Regions from separate parts of the Gluconobacter sp. Dm-73 genome, predicted to be linked through region 1. Evidence: riboswitches for the same ligand, from Rfam matches in the RefSeq annotation. Region 1 holds a riboswitch; the other holds the start of a gene.

Region 1 (4,995 bases):
CCATCCCCGGATGTTCGACCGGGATCACAACGGCCCGAACGAAGGAGCGCCCACCCTCGTCCGCTGGACGCTCGACCGCCGCTCCGGACAGTTGAGCGAAATGCTCCTTGATGATCACGGCACTGAATTTCCACGGATCAATGACCTGTTCGGCGGTCAGTCCTATCGCTTCGGCTATACAGCTCACTGGGGGCGGGACGTACGTTTTGGACCCGCCATGAAGCATGACATGATGAAGGGCACCACGGAAATCCATCATTACGGACCCGACCGCATGACGTTAGAGCCCATCTTCGTGCGCAAGCCAGAGGCACTTGCCGAAGATGAAGGCTGGATCATGTCTTATGTGTACGATGTGGCCCGAAATCTGAGCGATGTTGTTATTCTGGATGCTCAGGATTTTACTGGGGAGCCTGTCGCTACAATACGCCTGCCGGTCCGGGTGCCGTTTGGCTTTCACGGCGAATGGATCGCCGACGACACTCTGCCATCTCCTGCGGCCTGAAACAGATACGCACCATTTTCTGGTGCGTATCTGGTCTCTACAGATTAAAGAACCGGGCGCATCAGGCCGTTCTGAGAGCCCGGAAGTTTCTTATAAACCACGTCACGAATTGCCGGGGGCGCCTCCGCAGGATTGCCAGCATGAAAAGGTGGCTGCGGATCATACTGCACAAGAAGCTGCACTTCCTGCGCGGCTTGCGCCCCACGGAGTTCAGCCGCGATCGCCAGACCGAAATCAATACCGGCCGTTACTCCGCCGCCACTCATGAAGCGTCCATCCTTCACAATCCGCGCAGGATCGGGAATGGCTTCATATTCTTTGAGGATGTTCAGAAATGCCCAATGACAGGCACTCCGCCGTCCCTTGAGAACCCCTGAAGCCGCAAGGATAATAGAGCCGGTACAGACGGAGGTTACATATCTCGCCGTCTCGGACAGACGCCGGACATGCCCCAGTGTCTCGGGCTTCATCATGGCCGAAAGATTCAGGGCGCCAGGCACGCAAATGACATCGACCTTGTCGATATCGGAAAGCTTTTCCGTTGGCCCGAAAACAATGCCCTTTTCCAGCGTGACGAAACCGCCCTCAGGACTGGCAAAACGAACATTCGTGTTGGGAATGCGCGACAGGATTTCGTTGGGGCCAGCAAAATCAAGAAGTGTTCCGTTCGGATAAATCGCAAACAGAAAATCTATAGGTTTTTCGGCTGTCCCCGACACAGCCGCCCGTGCGCTTTCCGGCAGAAGGCGCGTTGCCGCCGTTGCAGCAATCGCAGCGCCCCCCATGAGCATCATGCGCCGCCGTGCGCTCCCTGCCTCGGTCAATTCTTCCGGGAAGGTTTCATCGAAAATTTCAGGCATCTCCGTCTCCTCATGTCTCCTGCCCCATAGGGCTGGTTGCTGGACGGTCTTGAGACGTAATGCTCTGTGAGAATTTCCTAAAGGACCTATTTCCCTTGTTTTGCGCCATATGTGGATAGCAAGGCGATATGTCTTAAATAGAGGGAAATACGTCCTTTAGGTCATAATGCGTTTTGATAGGATCAACGGAAACGGTGATCGCGTCCGGGACGCCTGTCACGTTTTTCTAATATGGGGATCTGATATGAGACTTTCGGGAAAAACTGCCCTCATCACGGGCGGTACGAGCGGTATCGGCCTTGCGACTGCAAAGCGGTTTGTCGCAGAAGGAGCGCGCGTTGCCGTCACGGGGCGCGATGAAACCCGGTTTGCCGATGTGCATGCAGAACTGGGCGGAGAGGCGCTGGTTCTGGCGGCCGATGTGCGGTCTGTCGACGCCATGACCTCCGTTGCGGACAAGGTCCAGAAGGCATTCGGCGGCCTCGATATTCTGTTTGTGAACGCCGGTTACGTCATTCCGACACCCTTACAGTCAATTGGTGAACGTCAGTATGACGACGTCATGGATGTCAGTGTCAAAGGTGCCGTATTCACGATGCAGGCGGCACTCCCCGTACTGCGTGAGGGGGCATCCGTTATTCTGACGACCTCGTTTATCGACCAGACCGGCAAACATGCCCTGTCGCTGGTTGCAGCCGCCAAAGCGGCAGTCCGGTCTTTCGCGCGGAGCTGGTCCTATGAGCTGCTCGGTCGCAAAATCCGTGTCAACGCGGTCGCACCCGGCGGGATCGAAACGCCGCTTCTGAACAAGATCGGTCTTTCTGAAACCGAAGTGGAAGACTTTAAAACCCAGTTCGCTGCGAGCGTTCCTCTTGGACGCATGGGCCGGGCTGAAGAAATCGCCGCTGCAGTTCTCTACCTCGCAAGCGACGAATCCCAATATGTCGTCGGCACAGAACTGGTGGTCGATGGCGGTTGTTCGCAGCTTTGAAATACAGGATCGATCGCTTCAACGACTTTTTATCACCGGGACATTCGTCATGACATTTACAAAACCGTTCGCTTCTTTTCTCGGCGCCTCGATGGCGCTCGTTCTGCAATGCGCGCCTGCCATGGCAGCCAGCACGCAACCGTCGGATGCGGCTGCCGTAAAGGCTGTGACCGAGCAGTTCGCTGCCGATCTCGCCAAGGGCGATCTTCAGGCAATTTCGCGCCTCTACACTGATGACGCCAGACTGCTGCCCCCCAACGCAGACCCAATTTCCGGCCGGGCTGCCATTCTCGCTTATTTTGAGAAGACCTTGCGGCCTGATCTCGTTGGCGGTGCCACATTCGATCACTATGAGATTTATGGTGGTGAAAACGCTGCAACCAGCCTTTCTCAAATCAGGATGCTTGATACCAAAGGTCAGGTTATCGAGCGCGGCAAACAGACGATCGTTTTGCTCAAGCAGGATGGCAAATGGAAGATCCATCGAGATATGTGGTCAGATAATTCTCCCACTCATGCTGCAGAACCATAAGAGCACGGCAGACGCACTCTGCTCTTGATCTTCTGACGCTTCTCCAGCACTGTCGCTTCCTGTCAGGGGAGTCCCGCCTAGGGGACTGAGAGGCCAATTGGTGACGTCGGGAAACCGGCGCCACGGTGAGGCGACCCTTTGAACCTGACCCAGTTGATGCTGGCGTAGGAAGACCGGAGGGCATGTCCTTCTCGGGCCGATCTGGCCTTTTCCGTGTCCGTTAGGGCACTGGGGGCGGCGGCTCCCTTTCTGCCTCACGTTTCTTGGGTCTTTTCGAGTGCGCTTGAGGAGACACCACATGAACGCTTCCATTCCCGCTATTACGACCGGTCCTCTGCCGGCCTCCAGCAAAATCCATGTCCGTGGCGTGCATCACGACATCGCAGTGCCGCTGCGGCAGATTGCGGTTTCAGGTGAATGTCCGCTGAATGTCTATGACAGTTCAGGCCCTTATACCGATCCCGCCGTCAGCATCGACATCGCAAAGGGCCTGTCGGACAGCCGGGGCAACTGGCTTCGCGATCGTGGAGACGTGGAAGAGTACGAAGGGCGCACGATCACGGCAGCTGATAACGGTTTTGCACAGGGGGATCGTCTGACTCCGAGCTTTCCGCAGCAACGCCGTCCTCTGCGGGCTGTTGGAGACCGCGCGGTGACACAGATGGCCTATGCCCGTGCGGGGATCATCACGCCGGAAATGGAATTTGTCGCCATCCGCGAGAATATCGGCCGGACGGAAGCCCTGAAAGAGGCGCGCGACGGCGAGGATTTCGGAGCCAGCATCCCGGATTTCGTGACGCCGGAATTCGTGCGGCAGGAAATTGCCTCGGGTCGGGCCATCATTCCCGCCAACATCAATCATCGCGAACTCGAACCGATGATTATTGGCCGGAACTTCCTTGTGAAGATCAATGCCAATATCGGCAATTCGGCCGTGACGTCTTCGATGGAAGAAGAAGTCGAGAAAATGGTGTGGTCCATCCGCTGGGGCGCGGATACGGTCATGGATCTCTCGACGGGCCGTAACATTCACAACATCCGCGACTGGATCATCCGCAACGCACCCGTGCCGATCGGGACGGTTCCGCTCTATCAGGCGCTGGAGAAGGTCGGCGGAATTGCGGAAGACCTGACATGGGAAATTTTCCGCGACACACTGATCGAACAGGCGGAGCAGGGGGTGGATTATTTCACCATCCACGCCGGTGTCCGTCTGCACATGATCCCGCTGACGGCCCGCCGCGTGACGGGCATCGTTTCCCGCGGTGGCTCCATCATGGCAAAATGGTGCCTGCATCATCATCGCGAGAGCTTTCTGTATGAGCATTTCGATGAAATCTGCGATATCTGCCGCCGTTATGACGTGTCGTTCTCGCTGGGCGACGGCCTGCGCCCCGGTTCGATTGCAGATGCCAATGACGCCGCGCAGTTCGCAGAGCTGGAAACCCTTGGCGAACTGACAAAAATCGCCTGGGCGAAGGACTGTCAGGTCATGATCGAGGGGCCGGGCCATGTGTCGATGCACAAGATCAAGGCCAACATGGACAAGCAGCTAGAGCACTGCCATGAGGCACCGTTCTACACGCTTGGCCCACTAACGACCGATATTGCGCCGGGTTACGATCACATCACTTCTGCCATTGGTGCGGCCATGATCGGCTGGTTCGGCACGGCGATGCTCTGTTATGTGACGCCCAAGGAACATCTGGGCCTGCCGGACCGGAACGACGTCAAGACCGGCGTCATTACCTACAAGCTCGCGGCCCATGCGGCGGATCTGGCGAAGGGGCATCCGGGCGCGCAGATGCGTGACGATGCGCTGTCCCGCGCGCGGTTCGAGTTCCGGTGGGAAGACCAGTTCAATCTGGGGCTGGACCCCGATACGGCGCGATCCATGCATGACGAAACCCTCCCGAAAGAGGCGCATAAGGTCTCGCATTTCTGTTCGATGTGCGGGCCGAAATTCTGTTCGATGAAGATCTCCCATGACATCCGGGCGGAAGCGGAAAAGCAGGCTGGGATGGAAGAAATGGCCGGGAAGTTCCGGGAAGGCGGCGCGCTTTATGTACCCGTGACGGAACCGGCGGAATGATCCATTCCGTCCTGG
Region 2 (4,995 bases), on a different contig from region 1:
GGTAGCCGATGGCGAGATCGCCGGTCGTGTGATCCGAAACGCGCTCGTCGTTCATGAAGGTCGCGTACTGGTGGCCGGTGTAATGCACGGTGGCGACGCCGAAGATATGCCCGTCATCGTAGCTCAGCCCGGCCGCGGCCTGAAGCGTCGGGCTGCGCACGGCGATGCGGCCACGGGTGCGCAGCAGGTCGCCGCCCGACATTAGGTCGTTGTCGATCGTGGCATGCAGGTACTCGCCCGAGACATAGGGGCTGAAATGATGCCAGGGGCGCAGACCGATTTCCACGTCCACGCCGCGTGAGGTCTGGCCACCCGCGTTCATCGTCGTGCTGACGACGGAGCCGTTCTGGACGGCCTGCGTGGAGATCTGGCGGTTGGTGAAGTTGTAGTTGAACAGCGTCAGGCTGCCGATGATCCAGCGTCCCGTGCGGCGGTATCCCAGCTCTTCGGAAAGGGAATATTCGTTGCGGACATCGGCCGATCCGGTTCCGTACATTTCGCCCGAAGAGGGGTCATAGGTGTTGTACAGCGCGCTCTGGTCCGGGGCGCGGAAATTGGTCGTGGCGTTGAAGAAGATCTGGTTTTCCGCGTCAATGCGCCAGCGCACGCCGAGGCGGGGCAGGGGCTCCATGCTGTTGGAGCCGACATGGTATTGCGGGCCCGGCATGCTGTTCGTGCCATCGCGGCTCATCATGACGGCCTTGAACCCGAGGTCGATGGCCAGATGGTCATGCAGCAGGGACATGTGGTCGCCGACGAATAGCGCGTTGGTCTGTGAAATAGTGTGAAAGCTGCCGCCCAGAAGGCGTTCGCCGTTGGACAGGCGGATCACGTCGCGGCCGTTTTGCGCCCAGATGTCCGGCGCATAGCCGTTGGTCTGGACCGCCGTGAAGGGCTGCTGCTCGTTGTCGTCACCGTAATCGTACCAGTACCCGAGGACGAAATCGTTCCAGCCGGTTTTGTAGTGAAGCGCGCTGGTAAAGCCCGAGCGGTAGCTGCGCTGGGTGTAATCCGCGCGGACGACGCCCACGCCGTCCTGCGCGCCGGGAAGGTTCAGCGTGTCGGACAGGGCCTGTGTGCCTTGGTAAAGCCCGGTTTCGGACAGGGTGCTTCCGCCCGGCCAGTTACCATATGCAAGCTGCGCGTAGGGTGTGACGTCCAGCGTCAGATGGTCGGTCAGCGTCAGATGGACCGGCGCGCCGCCGTAAAGCGTGCGCTCTCCGTCCCGCCACAGACGCCAGTAATTCGCGCCGTTTTCCGGATTGCTGCTGTCATAATGGGCCAGCAGGTTGTTCTGGCCTTTGATCCCGTCCGATTTCCATGTGTCCATCGTGGGTTCGGGATACCAGCTTGTGATGGTCGTGTTGAAGGTGCCGATGAGGCTGGCGCGGTTGCCCTGCCCCCATTCCTTGAGGAATTTGAAATCGACATGCTGCTTTTCGTCGCGTCCCGGTCCGCGCCAGTTGTCGGTCGCGCCGTGGGAGTAGGACACGAAGCCACGGATGCCGGTATGGGCGATGTCGCCGGTGTCGAGGCGGATGAATTCGCGGTTGGTGTTGTAGGATCCGTAAGACACGCTGGCGTCTCCACCTGCTTTTTTGGCGGGGTCGCGGAAGGTCAGGTTCATCAGGCCCCCGGCGGCGTTCAGGACCGGGCTGTCCAGATCGGCCGAGCCCTGCGACAGGGCGATTTCCTGATAGTTCTCACTGTCTGCGAACTGGCTAGGCGTGCCGGAATAGGCGGCGACGTCGTTCAGCGGCATGCCTTCGAGCACATAACCGATGGCGCTGTTATCGAGTCCGCGGACGGTGATGTCGGTATTGGGAGAAAATCCCATCGGGTCGGACGATGACACATTGGCGCCGGGCAGCATGGCGGCAAGCTGGAAGGCCGTGGCCATGGGAGCCTGTTTGGAAATGAAATCCTGACTGACCGTGCTGACGGATTTCACGCCGTCCTGCGGATGGATCAGCCCGCCTCCCGGCTGGTTTCCGGAAGCGGTGTCTGGAATTCGGTGGACGACAATATGCTCGGCAGGGCCAGATGCAGTGGCAGGGTGCTGTGCAGTCGCGGCTGAAGGGGCCGGGGCTGTGTGATGGGCTTGCGGTTTCCTCGTATCGGCCGCGTGGGCGACGGACAGGCAGACCGTGGTGCCGATCAGGGCGGGCAGGATGCCATGATACCGCAGGCGGGACGCAGCAGAGTCTCCGGGGTGTCCGTGGGCCATGATGGAAAACGCCTCGCCTGCAAGCAATGGGTGTTCAGCGCTGACAGGAAAGGGTCAAGCTGCTGGCTGGCGGGATCGTGAGAATGCGTCCGGCAGGCAGCGACCACCATCCCTCCGCCAGTGTGAACTGGATCAGGTTCAATGGGTCACTGCGCCCTATGACGAACAAGCGTCATGCCAGCAGAATCTCAGCCCCTTGCCGGGGCTCCCCACGGTGAAACCTCAGCAATCCTCCGGGGACGGAAAATTGTCAATATGAGCAGATTCTGTCAGGGCCGTGCAGGGGAAGTGTTGCAAACAATTTCGAGAGTATTCTTCATTCTTTATTAATAACGACATGTATAGTTTTCAAAAAACATCACGCCAGTGCCTGAACGGGGCGTGAGACCTGAGGTCAATAAAGGCGATCATGCTAAACTGGATTGAAAAAACGGCCTATGTTCGGCAGAAAATCAAGGTGCTGTTTGCGCTTCTTGTTCTGATCGCCGTAGTACAGTTTGTGGTCGAACAGCTTTGTGACCGTCTGTTTGTTCATTACCAGCATGAACAGATGCTGTCGCAGTGCATGGGGCTGCTGTTTCAGGTTGGACTGACACTTCTGATCGCCCGGTTCGCCATTCATGTGATTGCCGTGCCTTTCGAGCAGATTACCGCTGCGACGGAGAAGGTTGCGAGTGGCGCTCTCAACATCACCATTCCGTGCCTTCATCATCGTGACTGTGCGGGGCGGCTGGCACGCTCTCTCCAGTTGTTCCGGGAGAACAGTCAGAAGCAGTTGGCCCTTCAGGAAAATTCGGCGGAAGAAGCGCGCGATGCGGCGCAGATCCAGAAGGAACTGTCCGGCCGCAGCGAGCGGATTCGCCGTGTGCAGGATGAGACGATCGGAACCATCTGTGCCGGGCTGGAGATTGTGAAGGAAGGAGATCTGACCTTCATGTTCGGCGACGGTTTTCAGGACCGGTTCGAGGAATTCCGGCAGAATTTCAACACGCTCATCCAGATCTACCGGACGGCGATCGCCAAGATTTCCGATGCGACTTCCGTCATCGCTAACGGAACCGCCGAAATTGCCTCGGCTTCGACGGAACTGAGCGGACGGACGGAACGTCAGGCCATTACCCTGGCCCAGTCTGCCGCCTCCATTAACAGCATTACCCAGACGGTCGGCAAAACGGCGCGTTCTGCGGTGAGGGCGCGTGAAACGGCTCTTGAAACGCGGGGGCAGACGGTCGTGGTTTCGGAGATCATGCATTCGGCCAACCGGGCTATGGGCGAAATCCGGACGTCGTCACGACAGGTCGAGAGCATTCTGGGCCTGATTGAGGAAATCGCGTTCCAGACCAATCTTCTGTCGCTGAATGCCGGGATCGAAGCAGCCCGCGCGGGAGAGGCCGGTCAGGGTTTTGACGTTGTGGCCAAGGAAATCCGGGCGCTTGCGCAGCGCTCGGCCAAATCGGCGCAGGATATCCGCAACATCATCACGTCTTCGGGCCGACAGGTGGAAGAGGGTGTCCAGCTTGTCGGGGACGCGGACCGCTCGATGAAGGTCATCAGTGAGCATGTGGACGGCATCACGTTGCTGCTTGAAGACATTTCCCGCTCCACGACGGGTGAGGCCGAGAGTCTTGAGACGATCAACAAGGCCATCAACGAAATGGACCAGATGACGCAGCGCAATGCCGCAATGGTGGAAGAGGTCAATGTGGCCTGCCGGAATCTGAGCAACGAGGCGAAGGATCTGTTCGCCGAACTGTCCAAATTCCGTTTCAGCCCGGCACAGGCCGCAGGCAGGAGACCGGGGTCCATACCCCGTGAACTGGCTCCGGCGGGTTTCTGAGGCTTTTCAGGAAAGTGAAAGACGCATTTTCCTGACATGTCTCGACATCGGAGCCGATATTCCCGACACTGACGCCCATGGTTGTCAGTCCGCTCTTTCTTTCTGCGCTGAATGACGGGGCCTGCCCATGATGGGCGGGGCCTTCCGATCTCTGGGGCGGCGGAATTACCGCGTCTGGGCCATGGGGGCACTGGTTTCGAATATCGGAACCTGGATGCAGATGACGACGCAGGACTGGCTGGTCCTGACGGAACTCACCCGACATGACGCAACGGCAGTCGGGATTGTTACTGCGCTTCAGCTTGCGCCGCCGCTTCTCCTGATTTTCTGGACCGGAAAAATCGCTGACAGGGTAGAGAAACATCGCTTCCTGCTTCTGACACAGGCTGCTCTCGGTACACTGGCCATCGCACTCGGGGCTTTGGTGGTGACGGGGATGGTCAGGTTGTGGGAGGTGGATCTGTTCGCCTTTCTGAGTGGATGTGTTGCGGCATTTGACAGTCCGGTCCGGCAGATTTTTGCGGGTGAACTCGTGGGCGAGGAAGACTTGCCGAATGCGGTGGCGCTCAATTCCGTGTCTTACAATGCAGGCCGCATGATCGGACCTGCGGTCGCCGGATTCTGTATTGCGGAACTCGGTTCGGGATGGTCCTTCATCCTGAACGGATTTTCGTTCTATGGTGTGCTGATGTCGCTCCTGTCTCTGCGGACGCAGGATCTGCACCGTCTTTCGGCCCGAAAGCCGGAAAGCGCGCATCAGGAAAAGCAGGATCTGCTGTCGGGGGTGCGGTATGTCTGGAAGCGCGATGACCTGCGGACCATCCTGTTCATGCTGTTTCTGCTCGGCGCCTTCGGACTGAATTTCCCGATCTATATTTCGACCATGGCCGTCAGTGTCTTTCATGTCGGGGCGCATGGGTACGGGGTTCTC

What was found. A riboswitch is a leader RNA that binds a small molecule or an ion and turns the genes downstream of it on or off. The one in region 1 is predicted to bind thiamine pyrophosphate.
Region 2: another riboswitch for thiamine pyrophosphate. It lies ahead of JK176_RS04065 (TonB-dependent receptor); the one in region 1 lies ahead of thiC (phosphomethylpyrimidine synthase ThiC).

Annotation. Positions count from the first base shown of each region.
Region 1 covers NZ_JAERLW010000008.1:62,960-67,954, forward strand. Annotated here, with positions in the region: gene JK176_RS09935 (carotenoid oxygenase family protein) at 1-505, shown strand, start outside; gene JK176_RS09940 (DJ-1/PfpI family protein) at 550-1,365, opposite strand; gene JK176_RS09945 (SDR family oxidoreductase) at 1,610-2,356, shown strand; gene JK176_RS09950 (SgcJ/EcaC family oxidoreductase) at 2,334-2,888, shown strand; TPP riboswitch at 2,943-3,076, shown strand; gene thiC (phosphomethylpyrimidine synthase ThiC) at 3,187-4,980, shown strand; gene JK176_RS09960 (FAD-dependent oxidoreductase) at 4,977-4,995, shown strand, end outside.
Region 2 covers NZ_JAERLW010000003.1:147,295-152,289, reverse strand. Annotated here, with positions in the region: gene JK176_RS04065 (TonB-dependent receptor) at 1-2,227, opposite strand, end outside; TPP riboswitch at 2,320-2,449, opposite strand; gene JK176_RS04060 (methyl-accepting chemotaxis protein) at 2,637-4,064, shown strand; gene JK176_RS04055 (MFS transporter) at 4,192-4,995, shown strand, end outside.